2 regions of the Trichocoleus sp. ST-U1 genome follow, and region 2 is predicted to be linked to the other one. Evidence: riboswitches for the same ligand, from Rfam matches in the RefSeq annotation. Region 2 holds a riboswitch; the other holds the start of a gene.
What was found. Region 2 has a riboswitch for cyclic di-AMP ahead of NDA06_RS17180 (glycosyltransferase family 1 protein). Riboswitches for the same ligand answer to the same signal wherever they lie in the genome.
Positions count from the first base shown of each region.

Region 1: it holds a riboswitch for cyclic di-AMP, as region 2 does, so the genes downstream of both, ntrB (nitrate ABC transporter permease) here and NDA06_RS17180 (glycosyltransferase family 1 protein) in region 2, are expected to answer to the same signal.

Region 1 is NZ_JAMPJZ010000076.1:5,875-22,155, reverse strand. Features, by position in the region: gene NDA06_RS21230 (HetZ-related protein 2) at 1-642, opposite strand, end outside; gene NDA06_RS21225 (ATP-binding protein) at 1,064-3,262, shown strand; gene NDA06_RS21220 (adenylate/guanylate cyclase domain-containing protein) at 3,756-4,919, shown strand; gene NDA06_RS21215 (cyanophycinase) at 5,320-6,144, shown strand; gene NDA06_RS21210 (CsbD family protein) at 6,294-6,482, shown strand; gene NDA06_RS21205 (acetate--CoA ligase family protein) at 6,766-8,697, shown strand; gene NDA06_RS21200 (hypothetical protein) at 8,881-9,036, shown strand; gene NDA06_RS21195 (pentapeptide repeat-containing protein) at 9,234-10,496, opposite strand; gene NDA06_RS21190 (ATP-binding protein) at 11,182-12,459, opposite strand; gene NDA06_RS21185 (DUF1830 domain-containing protein) at 12,628-12,909, opposite strand; cyclic di-AMP (ydaO/yuaA leader) riboswitch at 13,165-13,386, shown strand; gene ntrB (nitrate ABC transporter permease) at 13,491-14,345, shown strand; gene NDA06_RS21175 (ABC transporter substrate-binding protein) at 14,565-15,971, shown strand; gene NDA06_RS21170 (nitrate ABC transporter ATP-binding protein) at 16,086-16,281, shown strand, end outside.
Region 2 is NZ_JAMPJZ010000049.1:9,054-25,334, forward strand. Features, by position in the region: gene NDA06_RS17165 (DEAD/DEAH box helicase) at 1-2,160, opposite strand, end outside; gene NDA06_RS17170 (hypothetical protein) at 2,326-2,679, shown strand; gene NDA06_RS17175 (polyribonucleotide nucleotidyltransferase) at 3,016-5,172, shown strand; cyclic di-AMP (ydaO/yuaA leader) riboswitch at 5,810-6,000, shown strand; gene NDA06_RS17180 (glycosyltransferase family 1 protein) at 6,164-7,441, shown strand; gene NDA06_RS17185 (hypothetical protein) at 7,660-8,025, shown strand; gene NDA06_RS17190 (pentapeptide repeat-containing protein) at 8,134-8,541, opposite strand; gene NDA06_RS17195 (hypothetical protein) at 8,688-8,870, opposite strand; gene tpiA (triose-phosphate isomerase) at 8,893-9,624, shown strand; gene folP (dihydropteroate synthase) at 9,679-10,632, shown strand; gene NDA06_RS17210 (stomatin-like protein) at 10,744-11,556, opposite strand; gene NDA06_RS17215 (alpha/beta hydrolase) at 11,717-13,531, opposite strand; gene NDA06_RS17220 (polysaccharide biosynthesis tyrosine autokinase) at 13,723-16,014, opposite strand; gene NDA06_RS17225 (SLBB domain-containing protein) at 16,103-16,281, opposite strand, start outside.

The DNA of each region.
Region 1 (16,281 bases), on a different contig from region 2:
TGCTTGAGCGTCTAGCAAACTCACCGGGCTGTCTGTTTCATCGGGCGTCACTTCTTCGGAAACCAGCCGTACCAGTTCGCCATCGGGTACGTGAGTCATGCCGCCTCGCTGAGAACGCCGTAGATAATTCACAAACCGATACACTAACAGCGGTTGGTTGCGAATCGGCCTGAGGCAATACTCTTCGATACTGGTCATCAGTAGGGAATTGCGGAGGCGAGTATCACTAGGAGTACATTGGGCAATCCAAGCAATTTGCTGTTGAATGTAGCGATCGCTGTGTAATAGTTCCTGAATTACTTCTTGCAATACATCGACCACTGCGCGCTGGCGATCGCGCGAAAGCGCCACCCAAGTACGGATTTTATTGCGAAGCAGCACTAAGCTGCCCAAGCGAGTCGTAAGATTCCGATAGGCACGCTCTGGCCCCACGCCTAAATAGCGCTGCCGTAAAATTCGGTAACGATATTCCATTGCTTGCCGAGCAATTGTCATCTGGCTTGGGTTCAGGGCTTCAAATCGTTCTAAATCTTCTCCGATCAGCCAGCGCGTAATACTTTCTTGCATTGCTGCGCTAGAGTCGGGATAGTCGGCTACAATCTGCTCTCGCCAATTCTGTGCCAGTTCTTGGGCCAGTGACATGGAGTTTTGAGTATTTAGCATCGTTTGAGTTTTCAGTTTTGAAGCCGGAAATTCAGACAGAGGAAGACTGACTTCAAACTCATTTTCCTGATTTAAAGTTTGCTCTACAAACCTCATCTCTCACCTCACCCATTTAAGGAGCAACTGACCTCTATTTCATCATGTCTACCTTGAGATAGAAGTGATCGCACCACCCTGGATAGTTTGACTCCTAACATCTATGGAGTGAGATTTTGATCTTATTGCCTTGTGCGTTGAATCACAACATTTAGTTGGTCAACTCATGAGCGATAATGTTAGATTTTGTTAAGTAAAGAATGATTAAGAAAGGTTTACTTTTGACGATGAAAGCCACATTAACAAGATTCAGACAGTGCTAGACTGATTCCCGACTTCTTCACCCTCAGCTTCTCAAAAAACTATGCAACCAGAGCAGACAATCGCTGCTGGGCAACAGTCAAAGGAGGAACAAGAACTCATTTTGAATCCAGTAGACCATGCGATCGCTTTGTTTAACCGCTCCCATCACTTAGTCTTGTTTAATCAAAAATTCAGTCTTCTTTGGGGACTTCCCCCCGAATGGCTGGGTCTACAGCCGCATTGTAGCGAAGTCTTGGCTGAAGTGGTGGCGCAGGGCTATTGGTCGCAGCAGCAGAGCGAACAAATCGCTTCAGCCCTTAGCGAAACCGAAACAGAATACATTTCCTTTTCCATACAGCAATCTAACGGTATCTGCCTAGAGATAGATACCACACTGACGAGTGATGGGGGACGCCTGTTTACTTTCCGCGATGTCACCAGGTATCAAGACTACCAGGTAACTTTAAACGCTGAGGTGAGGCGGCTGACTTTTTTAGTAGGTTTGATGGAACGGTTGCAGCCTGCCAGTGACTTGCAGACAATCGGAAAATTTGCACTTTCCTATCTGGTGGAGACAATGGGTGCAGCGTTCGGCGATGTCAAGGTAATTACGGGTCAAGGCATTGATGCCTATGCCGATATTCTCACCAATCAAATTTCTGGTCGATTCATCGCGACTCACGGCGAAGCTGCCGTTGCCGAGATGCAAGCCTTTCTCGATCGAGGGATTCCCTATGGTCAAGGGTTATTGTGGCAAGTCGTAGAAACCGGCAAGCCAGTATTTGTTGACGATTATTCTAAACATTCCCAGGCAGTGTCGGCATTTCGCCATCCGGCAATTGGTCAACTGGGCATTTTTCCCATTCCCGCCGCCAATGGCAAGATTATTGGCGTCTTGACGCTGGAATCTCGCACTCATCAGAGACTTCAGGACGCTCCCCAACAGGATATACTCCTGGTCGCTTGTCGCACGCTGGGCGTTGCCATTGAAAGGGCCCAGGCGCAAGAACACCTGCGCGAAATTAATCAGAATTTAGAACGGGCTTCCCAAATGAAGTCTGAGTTTCTGGCTGCCATGTCCCACGAACTGCGGACACCCCTCAACAGCATTTTAGGGTTTTCGGACTTGTTGCTGCGGCAAATTGCCGGTTCCTTGAACGAACGCCAGATTAAATACGTGCGGGTGATGGAAGAAAGCGGTCAACACCTGTTGCAGTTGATTAATGACATTCTGGATCTCTCCAAAATAGAAGCCGGAAAGGCAGAACTCGAACTCCAGCCAGTTTCCATCCTGGATCTTTGCAGGCAGTGTTTGCAAATGATTCAACCCCGTGCGGATAAAAAGCGACTTGCCTTAACCCTAGAAATAGACTATCGGCTGGGGCAGGCATCTTTAGATGAACGCCGTGTCCGCCAGATATTAATTAATTTGCTCTCCAACGCTGTCAAGTTTACCCCAGATCGCGGGCAAATTAAATTGAGTGGACGACTGGCTTATGGCACCCAGTTGATTGGGGAATTTCGACCGGATCGCAGCCCGGTGAATCCTAGCACGCCTTTCTTGTGTCTTGAAGTCAAAGACTCAGGTATCGGGATTTCTAGAGATAAGTGGCATTTGCTGTTTCGCCCTTTCCAGCAGGTGGATGCTTCCTTAACGCGGCAACATGAAGGAACTGGGTTAGGTTTGGCGCTGACGAAGCGACTAGCGGAACTCCACGGCGGCACCGTCTCTCTGGAATCGGTGGAAAATCAGGGGAGTACATTTCGCGTCTGGTTGCCGGTAACGGAAATGAGTCAAACTTTGACAGAGGCAGCGAACCCAGTGCCAAGCCAACAGCAGTCATCATTGCTCAAAGGTGGTGTATCTTCTGGGAATGCCAAGCGAGTTTTGGTGGTGGAAGATCAAGCTTTCAATCAGGCATTGATTTCTGATGTGCTTGAGTTAGAAGGGTATGCAGTTGAGTTAATTTATAACGGTCGCACGATGATGGAAGCGTTGCAATCGCCTTTTGTGACGCCTAAATCGCTGCCGCACTTGATTGTCATGGATATCCAACTACCGGGGGTGGATGGGTTTGAAATTATCCGTCAGCTCAAAGCCAATCGCTTGTGGAAGTCGGTGCCAGTAATTGCAGTAACGGCAATGGCAATGGCGGGCGATCGCGATCGCTGTTTGGCTGCTGGGGCAAATGGTTACATCAGTAAGCCAATAGATATCGATCTCCTCACGACTACCGTCCGCTCTTTTATGCAGGATTAGAACCCCAAAGAATCCATGAGGGGCAAGGATATCCTGTCCCTATACCCTATACCCTATTTGAATTTGCAAATTGAGAGGTGTGGCAGACCTCTAGGTTTACGGGGTGGGGTTCACCCTTACTGCATCCAATCGAGAATTGTTACCACCAAAGGGCTATCTATCTTTGGGAGAAAGATCATCTCTTGATCGGTTTGTTTTTCGATCTACCAGATGGTTAATTGTCTTTACCGAAGTCCTGTGTTTCAATGATGTTAAAGTTCTCCCAGTTATCGGCGACCTCGGAGGAGTTAGATTTCCATCTATCTACCTACCTGTACTGAAAGAAAACTTGTCAAGCTTAGGAATCGTCAGGGGCATCTAGTTAGAATTACTGGTTCAGCGAACAACTGTTTTAAGTAGTTACACTGAAGGAAAATCATAGGCGCGAGTGTAATGGTGGCTAGCAGAAGTAGTTTTCCATAACAGCGCCACTTGCACTTATATTGTCAGTCCCATGACAAAGCCCTTGCCGCGCATTCTGTTAGTTGATGATGAACCTAATAATTTATTGCTGCTAGAAGAGTTGTTGTATTCGCAAGGATATGAAACTCTAATCGCTTCATCAGGCGTTCAAGCACTGGAAGTTGTCAAAGATTTTCAGCCAGATTTGATTTTACTGGATGTGATGATGCCGGATCTGGGAGGCTTTGAAGTTTGCCGCCGGTTGCGGGAGGATGCAAAGCTACAAACGGTGCCGGTAATTTTTTTGACGGCTTTGGATGATGAAGAATCCAAGCTTCGGGGATTGGAAATATTAGGTGATGACTACTTCACCAAGCCGATTAAAACTACTCTCCTTTTGAAAAAAATTGCGAATACTCTGCGTTTGATCGAGATGCGATCGCAGCATTCCGGGCAACAAATGCAGGAAAAAATTAAAGAAAAAACGAAGCGTCAACTATCAGCGGCATGGCAAATCAATGAATATCTCTCAGAGAAGTTTCGGCTATTTGTGCCGGATCAATTCTTAAGGCGCATTGCACCCGAAGGGGTAGAGTCAATTCAACTGGGGAATGCCAGGGAAGAAGAACTGACGATTTTGTTTTGTGATATTCGAGAATTTACCGCGATCGCTGAAACTCAAACAGCCAGCGACACCTTTGAGTGGCTGAACGCTTTCTTTACCCAGATGAATCAAGCGATCGCCATCAATTATGGATTTATTGATAAATTTCTGGGAGATGCGCTGATGGCGGTGTTTGACCGCACGGGAAACCACGGACAGGATGCTTTAAGTGCGGCGGTGGCGATGGTAGACAGCTTAAATCGGTTTAATCGCGATCGCCAACAATACAACTTGGAGCAGCCAGTGAACATTGGTATCGGCATTCATACAGGCGTTGCCATGATTGGGACAGTGGGTTCAGACCGGCGCATGGACTCTACTGTAATCGGCGATGTCGTGAATACTGCCGCCCGACTAGAAGAATTGACAAAGCTTTACGGCTGTCACATCCTTGCCAGTGATGCCGTTATTGCCCAGATGAGACAACCGGAGTTATTCAAGTGTCGGTTGATTGACCGGGTGATCCCTCGCGGTAAGCAGCAAGCAGTTGACCTCTACGAAGTCTTGGGTACGCAAACTCAACTGTTCCATCAAGCAAAGCTACTTTATTAATTCATCTGAATTAATGCAGCTAGCTGATGGTGCAATATAAAGCTTATCCGGAACACAGCAATAGTGTGTGCCAAAGCGTCTCATTTATGCATCTGAAAATTGCTGCTATAGGATCTGGATAACAGCCGCAAGATTTAATGAATTGTAAGCTATATAGTTTTGCAGCCTTACAAGCTTAATTTATGCTCAGCGGTCAAAAACTTCAAAATAGACTTATGTATTTTAAATTACAGATTTGCTGCAAGTTATATCCCTAGAAAGAAGCTGCGGCAAACGGTATGCAGTTATTTTAGTTATTCAGGACAGCCAATCTGAGACATAAAAAATTTCCTGGGAGTCTTCTATATCTCCTGGGTATTTTTATGCACAAAACAACCATTAATACCTGGACATAAAATCAATGGAAGCTCAAGAAAACGTACCAGCGAATAAACCTAGCGGGCAGTTGGTGATCATCGGGGGTGCAGAAGACAAGGAGGGAGACTGCACAATCCTCCGAGAGTTTGTTCGCCGCGCCGGGGGTACTAAAGCTCGAATTGTCGTCATGACCGTGGCGACAGAGCTGCCCAGAGAAGTGGGAGAGAACTATATCAGAGTGTTTGAGCGGCTGGGAGCCGAAGACGTTCGTATCGTTGATACTGTTGAGCGGGAAGATGCAACTTCAGCCACTTACTTGGAGGCAATTGAGAAAGCCACTGGTGTATTTTTTACCGGCGGAGATCAGGCTCGCATCACCAGCATCCTCAAAGGTACCCAGATCGATGAGGCGATTCACAGACGGTACGCTGAAGGAATCGTGGTGGGAGGCACCAGTGCGGGAGCTGCCATGATGCCAGATGTCATGATCGTTGAAGGCGACTCTGAGACAAATCCACGGGTTGAAGTGGTAGAGATGGGTCCCGGTATGGGCTTCTTGCCAGGAGTGGTCATCGATCAACATTTCTTACAGCGTGGGCGTCTGGGACGGTTAATTTCTGCCTTGGCACAGCAGCCTGCTGTCTTAGGATTTGGGATTGACGAGAATACAGCGATCGCAGTCAGCGATAACAAGTTTGAAGTAATCGGGGAAGGAGCTGTCACGATTGTCGATGAGTCAGAGCTTACCCATAGCAACATCGGTGACATTTTGAAGGATGAGCCTTTGGCAGTTTGCGGAGCCAAGCTTCATATTCTTCCACACGGATACAAATTTGATCTGAAAACTCGCAAGCCAATTCTTGATTAATTGAAAGTAGGGTGGGCACTTTCCATCCTACTTTTTAAATGCTACCTGTGCCTTTAAAATCTAACTGCCGAGGGATGTCTTTTTTAGCCTTAAGCTTCTTATACTGGAAGTAGTATAAGAAATTACATATCCTTGTAAAGGAGCTAAAAATGAGCGTAGAAGATAGAGCCAGAGCGGTTGCTAAAAACATAGAAGGCAAGGTGCAAGAGGGGCTTGGTCATGTAACCGGCAACCAAAAAGACCAAGCAGAAGGTCAGATGAAGCAGGATGAAGCTGCTGCTATGCATCTAAAAGAAGACCTCAAAGATAAAGCAAAAGAAATTGTAGATCGAGCTTAGGTTTTGTATCAAATTTTCAAGGGGGAAACTCCACAAATCTTAGAAAACCCATTTTCTTAAAGAAAATGGGTTTTAAAGTTTTTTATTAAAGAAATTTTAGCGATTTGGGCAATGGCGATCGCAAATGGTAGAAAGGCAACGAACCATTCACCATTAAATTCAATAAAAAAGAATTGACTTGACTCTGCCCTTTGATAGCTGAAAAGGTTATGCAATCGAATTAGGCTCAAGTAAGCGAATCGCTAAGTTAATAAAAAGGGTGTTTAAAAACGGGAGATACTCAATGAGCAGAGAGATAATGACCGATGCAGTCCGTGTCAATGCGAGAAAAACGGATGCATTCGATATCTTTAACTTCAAGCATTACATGGGGCCAAACCCGTATTTGCAGACGGGGGCGCTAATATTCGATTTCGCCCTAACTGAGTCCGCGCAACCTCCGGCGATTAGCGATTATGTATCGATTATTGGCGATCGCTACCCCCATCTGCGGGATGAAACCTACGAATCTTATGCCCAACTGTTCGCTCGAACCGTGTCAGAAGTGGGAAAACTGGACATGGGGCTGCACCTCAAGCACTGGAGTATCAAGCAACTTCCCGCTTGCACGAAGATTGCCGTAGAATCGCTTCATGCACGCACCAGTCGGGCAGTCGTTTACAGCGTTTGGGATTGGTTTGAAGCGATCGCTCAAGGCAAAGATTTTCGGATTGACGATCAGTTCAAGGCAATGCAGGATCAGTTCCGCTACTCCGTCTACGGCGGGCCGACAGTCTATGCACTGTGGCGTACAGCTTATGAAAAAGGAATTCCCGTTTTTTATCTGTGGGACGAAGGACTGGTTCAATATGGCTATGGAAGAAAGCAGATTCGTGGGATAGCAACGACTTTTGACTGCGATAGCCATCTGGATTCGGACTTTACCACTCGCAAAGATGACTGCAAAGCTTTCTTAGGTACCTTGGGATTCCCCGTTCCCAAAGGTGACATCGTCGCTTCACTGGAAGACGCTCGCGCAGCCGCTAGAGAGATTGGCTATCCCGTCGCTGTGAAGCCGGTAGTGGGCCACAAAGGAATTGGGGTAACGGCTGATGTGCAAGATTCAGAAGAACTGAAATATGCCTTTAGCAGGGCAGTCAATGCGATTCCTAAAGAGCAGCCAGTCCGGATCATCGTCGAAAAAAGCTACAAAGGGTCAGATTTTCGGATGCTTTGCGTCAATGGTAGATTCGTCGCCGCGACGGAACGCCGCGCCGCATCAGTCGTGGGTGATGGACACTCGACGATTGCGGAATTGATCGAGCAGGAAAATCGGAAGCCAGACAGGATAGATACACCAACGTCGCCAATGGGCAAGATCCAGTGCGATGAAGCGATGGAAATGTACTTAGAAGAACAGGGATTAGGTCTGGATAGCGTGATTGAAAGCGATCGCACCGTCTATCTTCGCAAAGTTGCCAACCTATCGGCTGGCGGCTTGAGCATCGATCAGACAAGCACTGTTCATCCTGACAACATTATCCTGGCGCAAGACATCGCCCAGCATTTCCGGCTAACTTGCCTGGGTATTGATGTCATTGCCCAAGATTTATCCAAATCTTGGAAGGATGGTGAGTTTGGCATCATCGAAATCAACGCTGCCCCTGGCATCTATATGCATCTTAGACCCGCCGTTGGTGACAGCGTCGATGTACCTTCCCATATTCTGGAAACCTTCTTTGACTCCCCTGAAAAAGCCAGAATCCCATTCATCACCTTCAACCGGATCTCAGTTCAAGAACTTCAAGAAGTCATTGACGATATTCTGATGCGACACCCCGACTGGACAATTGGCGCAGTTTGTCGGGATGGAGTTTTCGTCAACCGTTCCGAGAAAAACTTGAACAAGGATTACAACATTAACGTTCAAAACCTGCTCCGGAATCCCCAGCTCGATCTGCTGATTGTCGAGTACAGAGAAGATGTACTAGAGGCAGATGGGATGTTCTACTACGGCAGCAATCTTGTAATCTTGGATAATCCTACGGAAACTGAGATGATGCTGGCGAGAGACATTCTCCACGACTCAACCGTGGTGATTAAGGAAGGAGACACTATCTCTATCCGCTCTCATGGCTTGCTTGAACAGTACCAGCTTGGCTCAGCCGAACCTTTTTCGCGAGTTTATCTCAAAGAAATTCCGAAAATCTCACCTGAGTTTGAAGTCAGACACTAAACCTTTTGTACAAGTCTCTGGAATACACAAGCGGGCAGATCTGTAGCCAAACCTCTCTCCGTATCGGAGAGGGGTTTGAAGATAGTTCCCCTCGCCTGTCGCTTTCTAAGGGGCGATTCTGGCTAGGTCTAAGACTGCTTCGAGCAAAATAAGTCCCTTGAGTTCGCATCTTGCACCGGACGATTGAAAGCGCACCAGCAAGCACGCAAGCAAAACTTGCCAGGAGCAGGTTACAGAACCTTTAATGTTCGCTTAGTTCGCGCTTTTCTGGGCGGGAATGTTTGTCTGGATGCCAAAGTTGCTAATCTAGTACCGTTGATCGAAAAAACGGCTGAATAATCAGATGGAAAATATTGATTGGATGAATGTTACGGCAGGCGGGATGGCGATCGCAATTTTTATCGGCGGGTTGACCATGATGTTCACGGATCTTTGGACTCGCAAGAAAAAATAATGGATATCGTCTCCGGGTGAATACTCCGATTATTTATTCGCCCCTCTATTCATCGCACATCCATCGCACATCGCTTTAAGCTTCATCGCGCCTCTATTTCTAAGTTAAAGAAATTTTCTTGCGGAACGTTGGCTTCTGTCAGGTCAGCACCCTTGAGCATCGCCCGACTCAAATCCACATCCGTCAAGTCTGCCCCACTTAGGTTGGCTCCCCTTAAATCCGTTCGCGTTAAGTCTACCCCCCTCAAGTCGGCTTCACTTAAGTTCACCTGCTTCAAGCTAGCTCCCGTCAAGTCTACTCCTCTCAAGTCGGCTCTACTTAGATTGGCTCCCTTCAAGTCGGCTCGCGTTAAGTCTACTCCTCTTAGATCCGCCTCGCTGAAGTTCACCAGCTTCAAAATGGCTCCCGTAAAGTCCGCCCCTCGTAAGTCGGCTCCGCTCAAGTTGGCATCATCCAGGTCAGCTTTCCTCAAGTTAGCTTTGCTTAAGTCTACCCCTCTCAAGTTTGCTCCTCGTAACTTTGCCCCTCGCAGATTGGTCGCCCTTAAGTCGGCTCCGCTCAGGTTGACTCCGCTCAAATTAACCCCAGGCAGGGATACACCCGCAGCAATCAAGTAAGCTCCAGCTTCACTGGGGTCAAACTCGTAGGGAAATTGAGTCTCTTGCGTGTAGACAGCTTTTTCTAGAATGGTTCCCCTCAGCTTGGCTTTACTCAAATCGGTTCCAACCAGATTGGCACCCGCCAAGTTAACGTTCTCCAAATTTGCGCCGACCAGATTTGCCCTCATCAAATTTGCTGCTTTCAGGTCGGCTGACTTTAAATAAACCCCACTGAGATCGACTTCACTCAGGTTGACGCCGATGAGTAAAGTGCCAGACGCAATCAAGTAAGCCCCCGCTTCCTGAAGGTTAAAGTCTGGAGGGAATCGAGTCTCTTGATTGTAGACAGCCTTTTGTAGGATAGCCCCCTTTAGCTCGGCTGCGCTCAAGTCCACTCCTACCAGGTTCGCTCCAGCCAAGTTAGCATTTTTCAGATTAGTCCCAACCAGATTCGCCTTTTTCAAGTTGGCTCCGCTCAAGTTGGCTGCTGTTAAATCTGCTCCAATCAGGGTGGTTCCACTCAAGTCTGCTTTCGTCAGGTCTGCCTCGCTCAGATTTGCTAAATTGAGACAGGCTCCACTTAGATTTGACCCATTCAGGTTTGCCTCTGTTAGGTCTGCTTCTATGAGATCTGCATAACTGAGGTTCGCCTCGCTGAGGTTTACTCTTCTTAGGTCTGCTCCCCTCAGCTCCTTCCCTTTAAGAAAAGCTCCCCTGAGTTCAGTTTCTTTCAAGTCTACAATCACGGCGTATGCCCCCTGGGTTTGTGCCCCCTTAGGTATTGGCTATTCAAGTCAGCTCGAATAGGTTTTTCCCCGCTCGGATTTTCTGGAAATGTTTTTAATTGTTTTTTCAGCACTTTAAAAATAACCGCTTTCAACTCTTAAGTTATTATTCCCAGTGCTGAGCAGCTGATTACTAATCATACGCGAAGTACAACTTTTCACTCGCCTGCCGATCGAAGATAGATGAGCAGCCGCCGAGCGATCGCGGCATACGCTAGCAAAGAGATCGCATGGTAAAGTTTACGAGCGATCGCAACACTCAGTTTTCTGCTTGTCAAATTCCTCCTGTTTCCAATTCACCTAGCGCTCAATCGTGACTCCACCCCTTCGAGAATTTCAGGTGGTTAGTCTTGGCTGGCTGACCAATCTTTGCGTCTGGGTTGGGTTGAAGTAAATGCACCCCCAACAGCAGCCAGTGTTTCGCTCTATTGACTCTCCAAGGCTGCACCTACGCTCCTGCACGGGCACCTACGGCTTTTGAAGGGGTTCAAGAATTTTGGAGAGTCTTGCAGGTCGTCTGCTTGACCTAAACTAGCAGTTGTTTCCCGAAAACAGGCTTCATCGCTATATGATCCGAGTTTAGAGTTCAAATCCCAGACTGTTCTAAGGAGCCTGGGGTTTCATCTTTAAAAATTAGTTGAAAGTGCTATACCTGGGTTGTTGAAGGCGTCACGATTTCCTCAGAAGTATTCACTACTAACGGTAAAATGACAGTGAAGGTGGAGCCAATGCCTACTTGTGAAACTAGCTCTATTCTTCCTTGTAATAATTTTACCAACCGCGAGACAATCGCTAATCCTAAACCTGTACTTTCCGGAAGGAAAGACTTTTCTTGGGGAATAGAGCGAAAGTAGGGTTCAAATATACGAGCTTGGTCTTCTGGAGGAATGCCGATACCCGTATCGCTGATAGCGATCGCCCACTCTTTATCTGATAGCGTTTGGCAGCTTAATTTAATCGTTCCAGAGTCGGTGTAACGAATCGCGTTACTAAAGAGATTAGTAATAATTTGCTGTAGTCTCAGGGGATCTGTCAGCACCCGATCGGGGGCGCATGTTGGGTGTAGTCCTTCTCGAAGAGCAGCACAGCTATCGGCGCTAGCTGAATCGTAATCAACGATTATCTGTAGCTCCTTGGAATCCGCCAAAGGTTCTACCATTTCCAGGATATTCTGAATTAAAGAGCGTACATCTGTTACAGATGGCTGCAATTTCATTTTCCCCGCTTCATAGCGAGAGATTTCCAACGCATCGTTGATTAATCGAAGTAGCTGTCGTCCATTTCGTAGCACTTTCTCAATGTGTTCTAGATTCGGAAGGTTATCACTCTCCTCCTGCTTCCGTTGTTGTTGGCGCAAAAATAAATCTGAGTAGCCAATAATGGAAGTAAGGGGAGTTTTCAATTCGTGGGCTAGATGAGAAAGGTTATCTTTATTCGCGCGAAGCAAACGAGTTAATTCTTGATTGGTCAATTTTAACTGACTTTGCAACTGTTGGAGTTCGTGCAATCGCTCATCCATATAGCTTTTAAAACATTGAGCGATCGCTTCATCCACTACTGTATCAATCAGACGAATGACTCGGATTATCTCAATCGGTGATGAGTCTAGCAACTCTCCCTCTAAGGTGGAAACGATTGTCTCCCGTAAAATTCGGTATTCACGGACAATTTCTACTGGATCGTAACCTTGTTCAGCCCGAAGTATACCATGTTCTAAACTTGCATCTACTAACGACTGAACATCACTGTCTTGAAACTTAGAAAGTACAGTCGCTAATGCCTTGAGGACACGGGGGAGGCTGTCGCGCAAACCCTTGTAAGATAATTCTGCTGCGGTCTCAATTCGACTATCAGCACGGACAGCTTCAATCCATTTCTCTACAATCGTGGCAGATTTATCGATCAGTAATTGACTAAAATCCATCATTTTTTGGCGCTATTGACTCGTTTACAAATGCTCTCCATAGACTAAGATTAGCTTGGGGAGTAGCTAATTTGTTTGTCCTTCTTGTTTTCGCGCCCAAATACCTCGCCTATAAGCTCTTAAAATATTTTTAATCAAAAGCCACCCTAAGGGTTAAAAGCTTCATTTTCAGACGCTCATTTCTTCATGTACGCGGAGATGATCGCAGGGAATTACTTCTATTAAAGCTAAGTTTTCAGTAGAACTTTTTGTTGGGTTAGTATGTATTTCTAGTTGGGAGTCCGGTAAGGCTTTAAACAATAAACGTTGACCAGGGAAAACAATCCGTTCAAAGTTTAAGTCTTGAGTATTATCAAATTTAACAATTTGAATCTTATTTGTGCAATTTGTATAAAAACAAAGGATTTGTTCGGAAGGTTCAGAAACCAAAGAGGAGAATGCTGACATCATATTGGGTGCCTTGAACGAACGCTAAAATTGGCTGATTAACAAGATAGATAATATAAACTTTGACTGCTTCAAGCGGCTTCTACCTAAAGATGGGGTTGAAGGAAGGCAAGATGTAGTACAGAATACAAACATCACTAGAATGCCTCAAAAAATTCGTAAACTATTGTGAATTTGATCGAGAAGCGATCGCTAGAAAGCTATGTCTTCGGAAAGGTGGACTGTCTTAAAAAGGCGTGCTAAAATTATCGGTTAATCCGAGTAAGTCAGCCTAATTCAGCGTCTTAGCAAGCGATCGCTCTGTATAAGCGCTGGAACGGAGGAACCAATTAATGGGGCGTATCTCTGCCAGGAGTAAGGCAAAAGGTGTAAGGCGGAATAAAAAACTGTTTATTCATCCTTCATCCCTTATCCCTTAGAGAAGAGCATCTCTCAGCTCTAGCCCGTCAGCTAACTTCGTAGGCATTGAGAGGAGACTGAAGAGTCAGCATTTTTCATTTTTTGAAATGTTCTGAACTTGTCAGTGTCCCGGCTGGTACTGCTCTACTTTTTGTACCTGAAGAGTGACTCTGAGGAGCTTCATAATGATATTGCAGCTGAATTTGTCTGCGATTGCAGTTGCTGGACAGGTAGCCTGGAAACGGGCAAAACCCGTTCTGATTCGGGATGTCGTCGTCCTCCCCGCCCTTGGTTTTTTAGGAATTATCGTTTTGTGGTGGATTGTTGCGCTTTTCAAGCATGAATTAATACCCACCCCACCAGAGGCGTTTGTCAAGAATTTAGACTACATTCTGAACCCCTTTTACCGACGGGGTCCTGGCGATCTAGGGATTGGTTGGTTACTACTGGCAAGCCTTCGACGAGTATTGCTGGGATTTTTGTTAGGTGCAGTTGTTGCCATTCCCATTGGATTTTTGATTGGGATGTCCAAGCAAGCAATGATGGCACTCAATCCCATAATTCAGATTTTCAAGCCAGTATCGCCCCTAGCTTGGTTGCCCATTGCTTTAGCAATTTTTAACCTAGCAGATCCATCAGCAATTTTTGTTATCTTCATTACCTCTTTGTGGCCCACCATTATTAACACTGCTCTCGGTGTTTCTAGCGTTTCCAAAGATTACCTCGATGTGGCAAGGGTGCTAGAAATGCCCCGTTGGCGACGAATTACCAAGATTATTTGGCCTGCGAGTTTGCCTTATGTCTTCACTGGTTTACGGATTAGTTTGGGAATTGCATGGCTGGTCATTGTCGCTGTAGAAATGCTCACAGGCGGCATCGGGATTGGGTTTTTTGTGTGGGATGAATGGAGTCGCTTAAACCTAAGCTCAGTATTTTTGGCAGTGGTAGTGATTGGGCTGACAGGACTACTGCTGGACTACGCCCTAGGCAAAGTTGAAGCTTTGGTTACTCACCGTCGCCCTAGGGCAACCTCTGTCTAATAATTTTCTGTAAACCTCTGTTGAGTAGGGATGATTCTGCTCTAACAGAAATCGCTAGTGTGAGCGAGACTCACGGGCGTCGTGGTAACGCTGACCGCTCAAACGAGTGGGTTGAGAGACGTAGTACCTACGGCGTCAATTTTTTCAGAGAACTCATGAGCAGTAATCGCTCAAACCTAGTGGCTTGAGCTGAGTGGAAATGGATCGCAAGGACGAATTATGAGTGACACCACAAACTGGACGCGACGAAAATTTCTGGAGGGTATGGGTGCCACAGCAGCAGGAATGGCACTATCATCTTGTGCGATTAGCGGCGATCGCTCAGCGAAAGGACTCACTGAAGAATCCGCATCCATCAAACAAGTCGTAGAGCCAGGCTCGTTAGAAAAACCCGATCTGATTGTTGGCTACGTGCCGGTGAATGATTGTGCGCCGTTTGCGATCGCTTGGAAAAAAGGATTTTTCCGCAAGTACGGTCTCAACGTCCAACTTAACCGGGAAGCTAGCTGGGCAACCTCTCGTGACGGCGTAATTTTTGGTCGCACTGATGCCGCCCCCGTAGTCTCTGGTGCCGTCACCAACGCCAGAATCGGTGCTGAAGGCGCACGCCATGCCCCTCTCTGCGCCGCCATGACCATTCACCGACACGGTAACGCCATGACGATGAACCGGAAAATGTGGGAAGCAGGTTTGCGTCCCTGGCGGGAGTATAACGGCGATTTAGAAGCATTTGGGAAGGATTTCCGCAGCTACTTTGAGAAGCAGCCGCGAGAACAACGAGTTTGGGCAGTTGTCCTCAGTTCTGCCATTTACGAATACTTCGTCCGCTACCTATCCGCCGCCGCCGGAGTCGATCCCCTGAAAGAGTTTCGCGTCATCATCGTTCCCCCACCGCAAATGGTGACGAACGTGCGGATAGGAGCGATGCAAGCCTACATGGTGGCAGAACCTTGGAATACCCGCGCAATTACCGGAAATGAAGGTGTTGGTTTTACCTTCGCTCAAGGCAAAGAAATTTGGTTGGGACACCCAGATCGACTGCTGGGTGTGATGGAATCTTTCATCCAAAAAAATCCCAAAACTTATCGTTCCCTCGTCAAAGCGATGATTGAAGCTTGCCAGTATTGCAGCAAGCCTGAAAACCGCGAAGAAGTGGCAACACTCATTTCCGCGCGTTCCTTTACGGGTGCCAAACCCAAATTTACTCGTCCCGCAATTATTGGTGACTACAATTATGGCGGTTTTGATGATAAAGCTCGGATTGCGAAAGCCGAAGACACTACAATTTTCTTCGATATCCCTGACAACATCCCCAAACTTCCAGGAGAACATTCAACCTTTCTCTGGCAATCTGAAAGTCTCTGGTTAATGACTCAAGCGGCTCGTTGGGGACAAATCAAAGAATTTCCTAAGAATGCAGAAGCACTGGCAAAACAAGCTTGGAGAACCGATCTTTATCGAGAAATTGCCGCAGAAATGGGCATTGAGTGTCCCCAGGAAGATTACAAAGTTGAACCACCGCAAGTATTCATTGATAAGAAAGGTTTTGACCCCAGCGATCCAGTTGGATATATCAATGGGTTTGAGATTCGGGCAAACCGTCCCGCTCGTTTCTTCTTATCTTAATTAGTTGCACTTGTTACTGTTCAAACGGCTCGGCTGAGTTTTACTTTTTGGCAAAAGCCAGCCTCGTTCATACCTTTAAAATTCTCAAGAGTTCGTCCCCAGAAGGAGCATGATATGACTAAATCCACCTCATTCTCAACGGATGCCAATAATCAAAGTGTCAACCGCACTGGATTTCTGGAAATAGAAAATCTTTGCAAGTCTTATCCCACAGCAGATGGAGGTGAATTTGTTGTTCTGGATGGCATTAATCTTAGTGTGAGTGAAGATGAATTTATTTGCGTGATTGGTCACTCTGGCTGCGGCAAAT
Region 2 (16,281 bases):
CTGGGGATTCTTAATATTTTGAGCTTCATCCAGCACCACACCCCGCCAAGAAACACTTTGAAGGTCTTTGGCATCCCGAAACGCCAGTGAATAACTGGTAATGACCAAGTCTTTGCCCTTAACGGCTTTTGCCAGCGCTTTCCCTTTCGGTCGTTTATCCCCGTGATGGACGACAACTTTCAGCGTAAGGCCAAATTTCTTAACTTCTCGTTCCCAGTTCCCCAAAACTGAAGTCGGGCAAACTAATAGCGTCGGTGCTTCTAATTTCTCTCCTTCTTGTAAATTCAGCAGAAAGGCGATGCATTGAATTGTTTTTCCCAATCCCATATCGTCTGCGAGGCAAGCTCCCAAACCCCAGCGTTCGAGGAAAGAGAGCCAGCCGACGCCCCGCGCTTGATAAGGTCGCAATTGCCCCTGGAAATTGGCAGGAGGCGCGATCGCTTCCACCGCCTGATTATTGGTTAAAGTTGTTAGCAACTGCTGAAGCGGCCCTGCTGCCTCAAAGCTAACCACCGGAAGTTTTTCGATTACCTTAGTATCGCCGGTACTCAGCCGCAGAGCATCTTCTAAGGAAAGAGCCATTTGGTCTTTGGGCGTTGCTAGCAGCAACTGAGCGGCTTTCACATCGGAGGGTTGCAGGGCTATCCACTCCCCATTCACTTGCACTAGCGGACTTTGCAGAGCGATTAGGCGGTCAAATTCTTGTTTAGAAATCGTGCGATCGCCAATTGCTAATTCCCACTCGAAAGACAGCCAGCTTTGCAATCCCGACTGACCTTTGCCCGGTGTGGTGCTAGAGCGAATTTTCAGCCCCAAGTGCCTATTTTCTCCCTCCGCAGGCATCAGACTAGACGGCATCACGACTCCCAATCCACTGTCTTTGAGTCGCCATGCACCCGCCTTGATAAATTCGTATACCTGTACGGGTGTCAAGCGACAAGACTGTGGGCGACGTTCATGCAAGCTGGATTCAATGGGAGGATAAAGTCGGGCACCCAGACCTAAGCCACTCAGAAAAGTCTCCTGATGATGCTCAATTGTGCGACCTTTGAAGACCAAACGCTCTAAGGGATGGTTCCAGATAGTTTCTGCATTCACCAAAAATTCTGGGTCGCCCGTTGCCTGGAGAAAGTATTCTAAACTCCAATTCTCATCACCTGTATCAGGTGGTTGGAGAAGGAAACAGGTGCGAAATCGGTTTTGTTGGTATTGGCGGGTTCTCAATTCCCCGCTAGCGAACACCGGGGCGAGTAAATGATCTCGTACTGGCGATGTCCAAGTCTGAAAGGCTGCTTCCAAGCGTCCAATTGCCGCCGGTTCTGTTTTGAGGGTATTGGATGCGGTAGAAAGGGCTTGCAACCACTCCTGCACTATCGGTTCTACTGCGGGTAAGGCAGAATTCCCAGCACTCGAACGCACTTGTGCGTCGATCGCACTGCCTAAGAATCCTAAGAGTAATTCCTTGGGTTCTTCTGGATCTAGTTGTTCTTTAGGTTTTTCTTTACCACTAACCTCCGAGTGTTGATAAGTGCGGCAGGCAGAGGGCATGAGCTGGGTAAACTTTTCCAAACGCGCTTGATCTAACCCACTATCGAGTAGAGGTTGCCAAGCGGCGACAACAGTACCATCTGACTGCCGATGCAGGGTTGGTAAAAACTTAGATCGCACCAGAAGATCCAAAATCCAGCGGCTAACCTGTGCCCAAAAGCGTAAATCTCCCCCGACATAAGTATCAGATGCTTGAAAAGAGCCAAGGGGCAACGCTTGCAAAAATTGTATGGCTTCCAGAGGATCGAGACATAGCCCTTCAACTTGCCAGAGGTGTAAGGATAAGGTTGAAGCATCCGCACCGTCTGAAAGCATTTTGGTGGATAGCAGTGGGCAAACTGGATCTCCTGCCTCTATTTGGGTGGGCAAAGCGATCGCTTTCTTGTGCCATTTCTCATTAGCCCGACTTTTCGCATGGCTGCGCGATTCACCAAAGAGACTACGCGATCGCAAAAAAGCGATTAATTCTACCTGCGTCATCGCCATCGGATGGGATGCCACTGTATCGGGTTGGGAAGACATCGCAGGCGTCATGGGTCGCCAAATTTCTCCCCAAACAAATAGATAACCACCCTGAGGTTGAATGAGCCAACTACCGTGTAAAATTGCCATGTTTAAAAGCTTTTTTTGTGAGAATTAACTCAATTTATTAACGTTTATTAGAGCAGAAATTAGCAATTAGATAATTCGATGCTTTTTCCTTAGCTAAATTAAAGGCATCACTTTTTACAAGTTTTACTTAAAAATTAAAATTTATTTACTTTTTTAACGACCTTCTTGCCAAATGGGATTAAAGCCGAACTCGACCAGATGTTTCCTTCTAAGCAAGATGCAGTCAGAGAATTACTGAATCTGATTATTATTGAGGGTCAAACTTATCGCAAAAGTAAACCTCTATCCAAAGTAGAATTTGCTGCCTACTGGATGACCCACGATGCTTTTGTTGCCACCGACAACCACACTAAATCCACCAACGCCGATGAAAATCTTGGGAGCTTTACTATCTCAAGCCCAACTTTCCCGGACGGTGCAGCTACATCTGCAATGCTGGATTTATTGTACAACCTGCTTGAGCGGGGTCAAGGCATGAGTAGGTTGATGGAGATCAATGCTAGAAATATCTGCCGTTAAGGGTTACACGGCGATGATGTTCAATTTTGTCTTGGCAATTAACACGCCTTCTATCCGATTGTGACAATCTTTAATATTTGAGAGAATCGGGCGGATTCTGAGCGCTGCACATTTATTTGATGGACTATCTCAGGGACGAGTAGGAGACGTCCTAAAGATGTACCGCTCTTTGCGCTAATTTATCAGCCGTCAGTTGTTATCGTCGATCCTCTGCGCCCTTACTCCTCTGTCCGTCCTCGTCTCCGGAATGCCGTCATCTACACTAAAGGCACCACCAGTACCTAAGTGCTACGATTGCGAAAGATAAAGAAAAATGATAGAAGGACAAAGTACCGCATGGTAGAGCTAGACAAGTCAATATCCTTTGATGGACGGGATATTCGACTGAAGGTGGGTTTGCTTGCCCCTCAAGCTGGGGGTTCAGTTTTAATTCAGTCAGGAGACACCGCAGTTTTAGTCACGGCGACTCGCTCCGGAGGCCGAGAAGGCATTGATTTCCTGCCGTTAATGGTAGATTACGAAGAAAGGCTTTATGCAGCCGGTCGGATTCCCGGTGGTTTCTTGCGACGAGAAGGGCGTCCCCCCGAAAAAGTAACGCTCACGGGTCGTTTGATCGACCGTCCCCTGCGTCCATTATTTCCTTCCTGGCTGAGAGATGACATTCAGGTAGTAGCAACCACGCTGTCGATGGATGAGCAGGTACCGCCGGATGTTCTGGCGGTAACAGGTGCTTCAATTGCGGTGCTTTTAGCACAGATTCCCTTCCAAGGACCGATGGCAGCGGTGCGGGTTGGTTTGGTGGGGGATGATTTTATTATCAATCCTACCTACGCCGAGATTGAGGCGGGGGATTTGGATCTGGTGGTGGCAGGCTCTCCAGATGGCGTGATTATGGTCGAAGCTGGAGCGAATCAGCTGCCAGAACAGGATGTCATTGAGGCGATTGATTTCGGCTATGAGGCGGTGCGCGACTTGATTGAGGCGCAGCGAGAACTCATGGCAGCACTGGGGATTGAATTGGTTCAAGAAATCCAGCCGGAAGTCGATTCGACCCTAGAGAATTTTATTCGCGATCGCGCGACTGCCCAAATCAAAGAAGTCCTCTCCAAATTTGAACTGGACAAAAATAGCCGCGATGCTCTTTTAGATCAGATCAAAGAGACACAAATCCTGGCAGCGATCGCAGAATTAGCCGAAGACGACCCCATCCGAGTGGCTTCTGCGGCTAACTCTAAAGCAGTGAGTAACGTCTTTAAAGACATTACCAAGAAGCTGATGCGCCGTCAGATTGTCGAAGACAGCGTCCGGGTAGATGGTCGCAAGCTTGATGAAGTACGCCCTGTCTCTTGTCGCGTGGGTCTGTTGCCCAATCGGGTTCATGGTAGCGGTTTGTTTAACCGAGGACTGACCCAGGTGTTATCTGTTTGTACTCTCGGCACCCCAGGCGATGCCCAGGATCTTGCAGATGACCTGCATCCAGAAGATGAAAAGCGCTATTTACATCACTATAATTTTCCGCCCTTTTCTGTTGGGGAAACCAAGCCGATGCGGGCACCCGGTCGTCGGGAAATTGGTCACGGGGCACTAGCCGCACGGGCAATAGTGCCAGTGTTACCGCCGAAGGAAGACTTCCCCTACGTGATTCGGGTGGTGTCTGAAGTTCTTTCTTCTAATGGTTCCACATCGATGGGTTCGGTGTGTGGTTCCACCCTGGCTTTGATGGATGCTGGCGTGCCCATTGCGAAGCCGGTGAGTGGCGCAGCAATGGGACTGATTAAAGAAGGCGAGGAAGTTCGCATTCTGACTGATATTCAGGGCATTGAAGATTTCTTAGGTGACATGGACTTTAAGGTGGCAGGTACCGATACTGGTATCACTGCCTTGCAAATGGACATGAAGATCAGCGGACTGCCTCTGGATATCATTGCCAAAGCCGTCGAGCAAGCAAAGGGCGCTAGGCTGCACATTTTAGAGAAAATGCTGGCAACCATTGATCAGCCCCGCACCGAGATGTCACCTTATGCACCTCGCTTGCTAACGCTCAAGATTGAGCCAGAACTCATTGGCATGGTCATCGGACCTGGAGGCAAGATGATTAAGAGCATCACTGAAGAAACGGGTGCCAAAATCGACATTGAGGATGATGGCACGATCACGATTTCAGCAGTAGATGGCGAGAAGGCGAAGAAAGCCCGCAACATCATCCAAGGGATGACGCGGAGGCTGAATGAGGGTGATGTATACGCTGGTCGCGTAACCCGGATTATTCCAATTGGGGCGTTTGTGGAAGTGCTTCCCGGAAAAGAAGGGATGATCCACATTTCTCAACTTGCTGATTACCGAGTCGGTCGCGTCGAAGATGAAGTGGCTGTCGGGGATGAAGTCATTGTCAAGGTACGGGAAATTGATAGCAAAGGTCGGATTAATCTGACGCGCTTGGGGATTCACCCAGATGAAGCGGCAGCTGCTCGTGAAGCGGCAGCAAGTCGCTAAAAAAAGCAATTAGCGATTAGCTGTTAGCGATTGGGAACTGAAATTGCTAACAGCTAATCGCTGAACCGAGCTTTTTTCCTCAACAACTACTATTCCATTCGGTTATTAAATCTAATCTAATTATCCCGTAGCTATAGCAATCCTATTTGAGTTGCAAGCTAGGAGTTCAGATTCCTGACTTCTTCGATAAGTCGAATATCTCGCGTTTGAAAATGATTTAGCACCGAGCTATAAAAACTATAATTAGATGAATCATAGCAACAGTAAAGAGTTGTTTCTAGTAGTCTTTAACTCTTAGTTATGAGTTGGTTGATATTGAACGAATGACTGAAGGTTAAAGATGTAGAAAGCTTTTATTAATAACGAGTTGCATTTCTTGTCGTGTAGGTTAATGCCGTGCGCGAACGTTCGCTAACAAAAGTTAGCTGATGGTTTTTTTACTTAGCCCAATGTACTCTATCGACCCCATCCGCCCACATCAAATGCTTGACTCGTAAGTCTGACGATTGGAGGGTAAGTATAGATATCATTATCGTATATTAAAAAACATCTATCTTAAGGTAGGTTGACGATTTTTAAATTGTAGTGTTAAGGTTGCAGTCAGTCTACATAAGTCAGCCTAATCCAGTATCTCACTTTAAAAAACGTACCTTATCTAATTAAGGTGAAGCTGGAGCGGAGGAACCAAATTTTGGGGCTTATCGATGAGAGATTAAAAATTAAAAATAGTAATCCTAATTTTTAATTTTGCATTCTTAATTTCTCAGAGAGGGACATCTCTCAGTCCTCGCCCGTCAGCTAACTCCGTCGGCATTGAGAGGAGACTGAAGAGTCAGCAATTTTGTAGAATTTGCGCGATCTCATCAGTGTCCTTGGCTGGTATCTGTTCGCTTCGTTGTACCTGCCCTCGACTATGAGTAGAGGCACATTTCGTGCTTCAACTGCTGGCGTAGGAGAGCAGGTGCGCTAGCTATGAGGAGAAAATCAACCGATGTTACTGACTGACAAAAATCGTATCGCCTTAATTTCGGTAGATGGCGATCCAGCGGTAGAAATTGGGCAAGAAGAAGCTGGAGGTCAAAATGTCTATGTGCGTCAAGTAGGATTAGCACTCGCTGAGCAAGGTTGGCAGGTGGATATGTTCACTCGCCGCAGCACTCCGGATCAACTGGATGTCGTTCAGCATACGCCTAACTGCCAGACAATCCGATTAGCCGCTGGGCCAGCCCAATTCATGAGTCGGGATCGGCTTTTCGGCTATTTACCAGAGTTTGTTGAACAATTCCAGGCATTCCAGCAGCGTGAAGGTTTGCAATATACCCTGGTGCATACCAATTATTGGTTGTCATCTTGGGTGGGAATGGAACTGAAAAAGCACCAACCTTTGAAGCAGGTACATACATATCACTCTCTGGGTGCAGTGAAGTATCGTACAGTTTCCGAGATTCCAGCGATCGCTTCCACACGGCTAGCAGTTGAAAAAGCGTGTTTGGAAACAGTGGATCGAGTGATTGCTACCAGTCCGCAAGAAGAAGATCAAATGCGATCGCTTGTTTCCACGATCGGACAGATTGAAATGATTCCCTGCGGTACAGATATCGTTAAATTTGGTTCCACTCAGCGCCAAGAAGCACGCCAACAGCTAGGAATTGCCAGCGACGCCAAAGTAGTGCTGTATGTGGGTCGTTTCGATCGGCGCAAGGGAATTGAAACGCTAGTCAGAGCCGTAGCAAAATCAAGCTTACGCAAGTCTTGCGACCTAAAGCTCCTCATCGCAGGCGGAAGCCGTCCGGGACAGAGTGACGGCATTGAACGCGATCGCATTGAGAAAATCGTAGCTGAAGAAGGCATTGGCGATCTCACTTGCTTCCCCGGTCGTGTGGAAGATAACGATTTGCCTCTCTACTACTCAGCTGCCGATGTGTGTGTTGTCCCCAGTCATTACGAACCCTTCGGTTTAGTTGCCATTGAAGCAATGGCTACCCGGACGCCGGTAATTGCAAGTAATGTAGGCGGCTTGCAGTTTACCGTAGTGCCAGAGGTAACGGGTTTACTGGTACCTCCCAAAGATGAAGTCGCCTTTGGACAGGCGATTGACCGCATCCTAGCCGATCCCGATTGGCGAGACCAATTAGGCCAAATGGGTCGCCAACGGGTAGAAATTGCCTTTAGCTGGAATAGCGTGGCATTACGACTCAGCCATCTGTACACCAAATTACTGTGCCAAGCTGCTGTTGAATCTACGAGCAAACCGCAGCTAGTCGCTTGAGATTTTTTCCCCTGAAAAGTGCTGAGTCCTTTGGGATGGGATTTTAATCCCGATAGCGAGCAAGAAAAGGCACTAGAAAAGAGTTTCCATCCAACGTTGTGAGCTTTCAGTGTATAAGCGTTTCTTGCAATAAAAACAATCAATCTTCTTTGTTCCTTGCAAGGAGGAAATGAGACTCCCTCTTCGTTTCCGAAAGTTAGGACAGGTTCTCAATATTTTTGCAAGAACTCTATTCCCCAACCCTAAACAAATTTATTCCAAATCGATGGATTGTCGGTAAAAGCGGGATATCCATCCAATCATTTGAGAGCAATTCAAGTAGTAAGAAAACGGCAAATCACAAAATTAGGAGAGTTGAAATCATGCTGAATATCGGAGATAGCGTACTACATAAGAAAACCGGACGCTCAGGCAAGGTTTTTGGCTATGGCTATCAGATGGTTAATAGCACATACTTACCAACACTTATTGTCAGAGTAGTTGAAGCTGCAAGTTTAAGCCAGAAGAGTTTTGTAGAAGATTTGTCTTCGTCATGGATTCTGAAGGAAGAAGCTTCTCGGCTCTCGGCAAAGACTGCACGATAGAGCCTAGCACTGCTGCATTTGTGCTTTGAGCGCTCGCTCAAAACAAAACTCGGTCAGAAACTGACCGAGTTTTGTATTTTTGTCAAATATTTAGTTGTGAAAAAACCACTAATCCCATTTAACGTTATTCGGCAAAATCGCGTTGTCGAGAGCCGCATCCTTCAAGTTAGCATTTATCAAGTTAGCCTCTCTCAAATTGGCACTACTTAAGTCTGCTTTCTGGAGATCGGCGCTATTTGCAAATACACCCGTTAAATTAGCTTTTTCCAGATTAGCCTGCGTTAGATCGGCACCTTCTAAGTTGGCATTCGCTAGGTTAGCTCCCTGCAAGTTTGCCCCTCTCAAATCAGCCCCAGTGAGATGGGCACTTACAAGATTGGCTCCTTTCAAGTCGCAGTTCTGACATTGCTTAGTTTCGATTAATCGTCTGACATGAGCGGGATTTTCGGCTCGGACGGGAGCAACTAAGCCTAAGGGAAGCAGAATCGCTGCGGCTGCTAAAAATTTTAGTTTCATATTTACTCCAATAATTTAAGTTTTTTATTTACGTTCTGGTATAATTTTAAACCTATGTTTTTTTGAGAAACATCCTACGATAGGGGGGAATCTTTCGGGTAAATACCCACCTAAAGTAATAAAAAGATTTTTGAAGTGAGTAGCGGCTAAGAGCAGCATCCCCAGAGCGATCGCTCCTGCGGATCGAGTGTTGGCGTGCAAGGATTGCGGGGTGAAATTATCGCGTCGCTTGACATTTGCGCTTTTAGCGACCAGAAAGTGTAAATGCGATCGCCTTTAAAGCAGGGGTTCCCCCGCCGTACTAAACTGGAGGTTACAGTTTTTAGCATTCTGAACTTGACTGAGTTAGCTGTGCGGAAAATAGTTATTGCCGGTAATTGGAAAATGTACAAAACTCAGACCGAGAGTCTGGAGTTTTTGCAAGGATTCATGTCTCACCTAGAAGAAACCCCAGACGAGCGGGAAGTAGTCCTAGCGGCTCCTTTCACTGCTTTGAGCATCATGTCTAAAAATCTGCACGGTAGCCGCGTGCAGCTGGGTGCCCAAAACATCCACTGGGAAGAAATGGGAGCCTACACAGGTGAAATTGCCGGACCCATGCTGACAGAAATTGGGGTGCGTTTCGTAATTGTGGGTCATAGCGAACGGCGTCAATACTTTGGCGAAACCGATGAAACTGTGAACCTACGGCTGAAAGCAGCGCAACGCTACGGTTTAACGCCCATTCTCTGCGTCGGCGAAACCAAGCAACAACGCGATGCAGGTGAAACAGAATCCCTGATTTCTACCCAACTGAAAAAAGGCTTGGTTGACGTTGATCAAGAGAACCTGGTTATTGCCTACGAACCTATTTGGGCAATTGGTACTGGCGACACCTGCGAGTCAAAAGAAGCAAATCGGGTGATTGGCTTGATTCGCACTCAATTGACAAATCCAAATGTCTCGATTCAGTACGGTGGCTCGGTCAAGCCCAATAATATTGATGAAATCATGGCGCAGCCAGAAATCGATGGGGCTTTGGTCGGGGGAGCCAGTCTGGAGGCTGCCAGTTTTGCCCGAATTGTCAACTTTCAAAAAGGATAAGGATGTTAGCGAAGCGGCGCTTTCTTCGCCGGATGACGGATGAATCAATCCAAAATCCAAAATAGCTTGACCCTGCGGGGTCAAACTTTTGACTGGGGACAGCGCACTTATTTAATGGGTGTGTTGAATGTGACGCCTGATAGTTTTAGTGACGGCGGAGACTTTAACACGCTAGGAGACGCCTTGGCTCAGGCTAAGCATCTTGTGGCAGCCGGAGCCAATATCCTCGATGTGGGGGGACAATCAACCCGCCCCGGAGCCGCCCAAATCTCTCTGGAAGAGGAATTGGATCGGGTGCTACCAGTAGTGCAAGCCCTCCGAAAGGGTGCAGAAGGAAAGATCGAGGATGACTCCGATTCTGCGGTAGGAGTCATAGAATCTGCTCAACACAGCAATCCCTTATCCCACCCTCCGGGATACATCCCTCATCCTTCTGAGGTTCCGATTTCCGTGGATACAACACGGGCATCTGTGGCACGGGCAGCGATTGGGGCGGGGGCTGATATCGTCAATGATATTTCCGGCGGTACTTTCGACCCGGAGATGTTTGCTGTGGTGGCAGAGTTGGGAGTCCCCATTGTGTTGATGCACATCCGAGGGACGCCAGCTACCATGCAGCAGATGACGAATTATCAGGACTTGATGGGGCAAATCTCCGAGTTTTTGTCAAGTCAAATTGAGCAAGCGATCGCATCTGGCATCGATCGCTCAAAAATTATCATCGATCCCGGCATTGGCTTTGCCAAAACTTACGAGCAAAGTTTGGAAATTCTGCAACGCCTGCCGATGTTGCATTCTTTAGGTGTTCCTTTGTTAGTGGGACCATCCCGGAAAAGTTTTATCGGGCGGATTTTAAATCAACCCGATCCCAAAGGCAGAGTGTGGGGAACGGCGGCGGCTTGTTGCGGAGCGATCGCGGGAGGTGCTGATATCCTCCGAATTCACGATGTCCAACCTATGCACGACGTTTGTCGCGTCGCGGATGCCATTTTCAGAAAACAAAAATAGAAAAGCTAAGAGCGATCGCTGTCTTGAAATGCCTTAAAAAGTGATGTTTTTAATTTCAAATCAGATCGACTCTTAAAACTCTTTTCATTTTTGTTTTTAACTTTTTACCTTTTAAGTTCCCGATCCATTGCCATTAGAGCCATTGGGAGGTTCAGGAGTAGACATTAAATCAGTCATGGCTTCTGATAAAGCTTTCGGGTCCATAAATACCACTTTGGAGTTAGGACTAGCACTCAATTTCTGATTGGCATCGACATATCTTTGAGCAACGAGAAACTGCAATACTTCTCTACTTAAAGGTTGTGACTGCAAAGCTTGGCTCAGAATTTCTATCGACTTCACAGTTCCCTCCGCTTCCAAGATGGAAGCGCGTTTCTTACTTTCCGCTGCTCGTTCCAACTCCAGAGACTCCAAAACAGTTTTTGCGGGCGTAATGTCTCGTACCTCGACGCGAGTCACCTTAACTCCCCACGCAGCCGTCGCTTCATCCAACTGCTGTAACAAAGTCTGATTAATTTCGGTTCTGGAAGAATACGTTTGCTCCAGTTCCATTTGACCAATCGCAGAGCGTAGCGTCGTTAAAACTAAGTTTTCGATTGCCTGCTCAATATCTTCAACGGCGTAGTAGGCTTTTTCCAAATCCAGAATCTGCCAGTACACCACTGCATCAACTTTCAGCGAAACGTTGTCTTTGGTAATTGCCTGTTGAGGGTCAATGTTCAAAAACTTCTCGCGGCTGGTTTCCTCCACCACAATTGAGTCAACAAAGGGAACGATAAAGTTGAGACCGGGCGCGAGTCTTCGATTGTACTGACCCAAGCGCTCTACTAAAGCTTGATTTCCTTCGTTGATAATTTTCACAGAACCCACTGTATAGCCGATAATCACTAAGGCGAGGGGGGCAAGAATCGTGATGGGGTCCATAATGCGCTCTCTCCTGAAGAGGCTACTGTCAAAAGTAGCGATTAGCTTAATGCTAACTTTTAATTAGTCACAGCTTGACTTTGATTAAATCAGGATTTTTATCCAAAACTCGGAGCCTTGCCTTAGTTTTGAGAAACATTTCATTGGGATGCCCGCCTTTTTAGGGCAGTGGTGGCAAAGCCAGCCACGAAGTAACGCTTGGGGGTAGTTGCGTATTCAGGCGCAGCGCCAGTTCTGGGGTAGAGAGAGATTGGGCGTAGGCGGGTGTTAAAAAGGGTTCGTAAGTTGAGGCGGCTGGAGTCAGCTGTTTGACAAATGCCAAGGTGACGCCTTTAAGCAACTGACGCAGGGGAGCCGCTACTTCACCAGTGCGTTCGTTGACGAGGGTTGTTTGAGTGAGCTGTTCGCCTTGGCTACCAGGAGCAAAATCGCTAATGCTTAAGTGAGTTCCTCCAATTGCTGTGAGGAGATATTTCGGGCTGGGTAGTTGGGTAAAAGGTCGTAGTTGATGGTTCAGCGATGGCGTGAGGGGATCGCTGGTGCCAGTCAAGATTAAGGTAGGAGTGCTAACTTTGCCAAGACCTTTTTTGCCAAATAAGTCTCCCACGACGGGGTTCAGCGCGATCGCTTGCGCCACGCGCCGATCCCGCAAGCTCAAACGTTGGTCGGGCAGATCCGCTGCTGCACACTGCAACCAATCGCCCCCCGATTTTCCTAGAGGATTGCGATTTTTGCAGAATTGTCGTAACTCATCTAGATTCAGTTCCCCTCCCGCCAACGCTAAAGCCGTGTAGCCGCCCAAGGAATGACCAATCACGCTCACTTTCTCGGTATTCAGCTTCCCCTGAAGGGAACCTGGTAGCTGGTTTAGCCGAGCTAGCTCATCAAGCAAAAAGCTAATATCTTTGGGCATGGCGACAAATTCGGACGCCGGTAACAAAGGTACTAAACCGGGTACTCCCACAGAGTTGCTGCCAAAATGCCCGCCAAAGATTTGGTTGGCATTGCTGCCCGGATGCTCGATGGCGGCGACGGTGATGCCATGAGACGCTAGGTGACGGGCTACATAAGCCAGGAAGGAGCGATCGGCTCCAAAGCCGTGGGAGAGGACCACGAGGGGATTCTGAGAATTTTGGTAAGGGGGCTTCTCGTTTGTGTTTGCCCAGTAAAGATCGACGACGATCTTGCGATCGCTGGTGTATGTCCCCAGAATCGGCTCTTGGCGTCGCCAGTCGTGAAAGGTCAGAGTCTGCTGCTGTACTGTTTCGGAACCCGCTTGGGCGGGGTTAAAGGCAGGACGAAATTTTCCTTTGGTGACGGTCAGTTCCCGCTCCAGTAGAGGGCCTAAAGCTCCGCTTTGCCAGTAGGGGGCGTTGAATTCTAGGGCGATCGCGATCGCTGAAGAGGCGTCTATGGTAATGGTGTCGGCTGGGTAGGACTGCAAAAAGCTGATAACGCTTAAGCCGTTGGCTTGCCGCAAGGCTAGAGTTAAACCTGCTTGCAGTTGTTCTACCGTACTATTCGGGAGCGCCAACCCCAGCTTCTTGATTAATTCTTCTCCAACGGGCGATCGCAACACGTCTTTTACCACTTTGTCTCCCAAATTCGGATCTAGGTGCAAGCGACGGTTGAGGATGTCTCGAAATTCTGAGCTGAGCAATGCCTTGTAAGGCTTGAGACTTGCAGGAACTTCCCCCGTTTTGGCAAAATCCTCTAAATCTTCGATCGCGACCGATTGCTGAAACGGTCCCAAGCGCAGCGTTACCCGTTCTGCTGCTAAGACGGGTGCCTCAATTAGCAAAAGTGCGATCGCGTTGCTTAACGAAGTTAGCGTAACGCCCCATAATAAGCTTTGAGCAAGTAAGCGCGTCCGTCCGATCTGCCTTGCCGTTTCTGAAAATGGCGGCGTTTGCGTTCTTGAAAGCGACTTTCGGAAACCCTTGTCCCGAAACCAGTCCAGCTTTAACTTCATCATTTCCATTCACCCCGTTTGAGTGCAGCAGCGCCGTAATGTAGAAGCAATTCGATTGTGGTTGTTCCCATTCTTAAAAAGCTCTGCACTTGTGCGATCGCTTTTATAGAAACTGGATAGTCAGTGCTGTTAGCACAGCAAAGCCAAGCATGGACTCAGCGAACATAAGAATACGCCCCTGCCCCGAAGCTCGCTTAATTGCGACTATAGGTGCGGCTATAGGAAGGATACGCGGGAGAAGTATACCCTTTAATGCCATTGGCGACGATACCCAAGACTGTGCCACCGGAGATTTTTAGTCCATCTAATGCTTTCATCAGCATGGAACGGTCTGTTTGATCGATCCCCACAACTAAAATAGTGCCATCTGTATTCGCTGCCAAGATGTTGCTGTCTGCTAAACCAACTAGGGGTGGTGAGTCGTAGATCACTAAGTCGAAACGGGCTTGAAATTGCTCGATCAGATACTGCATTTTATCTGACGAAAGCAGTTTGATCGGGTCTGAAGAGTTGTGACCCGATGTTAAGACAAACAGGTTGTTGTCTTCTGGCGATCGCTGAATGGCATCATTCAGACTCAAATCCGTGGCGATGATATCGCTGAGTCCGCGCACGTTCGGTAAGCTTAAGCGAGTATGCAGACTCGGACGCCGCAAATCGGCGTCTATCAATAATACCCGCTGACCAATTGCCGCTGCGGCTTTCGCCAAGTGAATGGCAACCGTTGATTTTCCATCTCCCGGTGTTGCGGAACTGATTGCCAAAGAAGTAATCGGCGTCCCGGAACTGAGCAAGCGAATATTGGTATAGAGAGAACGGAAGGCTTCCAAAAATGGCGAATCGGTGTATACATTTAGCTTCTTGCGACCATTGCCATTTGCTTTATTGTCACCCAAAAGTTGATTTAAACCGGCAACATCCGCTGCGGTAGAGAGTTTGCTGGGTTTCTTGGGCGGTTTCTTGAGTTCCTTGGCAAAAGGAATCACTCCCAAAATCGGCAGTTTCGTTTCCCCTTTGACATCTTCGGGGGTATGGAAGACTGTATTGAGAGCCTCGATGAGAAAACCCAACCCGATACCCAATAGCGCACTTAAAACAATTGCGATCGCTAACTGTTTTTTCGTTTGTTTCGTTGCTACTGATATCAGGTTGCCATCTTCATCGCGCCGTAGCTGAGGCTCTTCAATCAGTTCCCAAGGCACTTCCTGCTGGGCGGCATCTAAGTTCAAGGCTTCTCGTTTGCCTAAAAATTGCTTGAGGTTATCGGTTGCAACTAATAATTTTCGCTGTATATCGGCGTGCTGGCGGGCTACCGCAGGTAATTCTTGCAGTTGTGCTTTGATTTTCCTTTCAGTTTTCAGAATTGTTTGGTAGCGCTCCTGTATTCCTTGGATTCTTCCCTCCAATTTTTTGAGAAGCCCTTGGGCTTGTTCGCTCAGCAACCGTTGCAAATTTTCCCGCTTTTCCTTAAGAACCAGAATCGGTGGGCTATCGTCCCGAAATTGGGGGGATTGTGCCGCAATAGTACTATCTAGAGTTTGAATCTGCGCTAGCAAGGTTTCGTAGGTTTTTGCATCAGTAGACAAAATTGCGGTAGAGTTCCCTTCTTGCAACTGTTTTTGCATACTGGCATATTGCGCTTGCGCGTCAGCGAGTTCCGCTTGGGTATCCGATCTTTGTCTTTCAAGCGTCAAAGCCTGCTCGTATAGCAAGGAATCTGCTTGTTCCGGATCGCTGACATTATACTGCTGCCGCAGTTTTTGGAGTTGTGCTTGCAGCGTATCAACTTGCCCTTGTAGCTGAGGTAGCTGCTGATTGATAAACTCAATTCCTTGTTTAAGGCTTGACAGGCGCTCTTGGCGGCTGTAATTCAGATAATTTTTATAAAGACTATCCAATACAAACTGAATTTTTTGCTGGTCTTCATCCCGGTAACTAACTTCTAAAATTTTGGTGCCGTATTGAACTCCATCTTTTTCATAATTGACTCGAAAAATTAAGAGTTTCGTCATCAAGGAGTTATATGTTATCTCCGGATATTTTTTTTGCAATTCCTTGATGACTGGCAACATCAATTTCGTACTTTGCAAAACTCGAATTTGCGTCTCGTAATCCAATAAACTAGATTTTTCTACTTCGATTTTTTGGATATCTGCATTGTTCGTTTGAGACGATAAAAATTGCTTCGCCAATCTATCTTCAGCAGTCACGGGTTCCACCAAAAGCCGAAAAGCTCCTTCGTATTCTGGAGCAATCTGCTTTGAGGTAAAGACAATCATGCTTCCTGACATGACAGTTAATATAATTGTTACCCCTGCCATAACTGGGAGTCGGCGGCGCACAACCCCTAATAGCCATGCCAAGTCCAACTTCTGTTCATCACTGTCGTCAGAGGGTCGAGTCAGGTGCCCTGGCAAGGACTGAGTTAACTTGCTATTGCTAGTGCGCTTATTAAAGAACGGCTGTGAATTGTGTTCGGTATCCATTTACCTATTAGATAGAAGTAGATAGAACAAAAAAAGCTAACTACGGTTTAAGAAAACGTTTATAGATACACCCTGAATATATGCTTACCTAGTCATCGTCTCCCAAAATTCCAAATAAATTAAAAATGTTGAAGAATGTGAAAACCTTTTCGATCGGTTCTAAGAATGTTCGCACACTGTCAGAAGTTTTGGCGCTTCCAGAACGGCTGACGACAATAATGTCGTTATTGCGGACGAGTGGATTATTTGTCTCGTTGATTCCTTGGG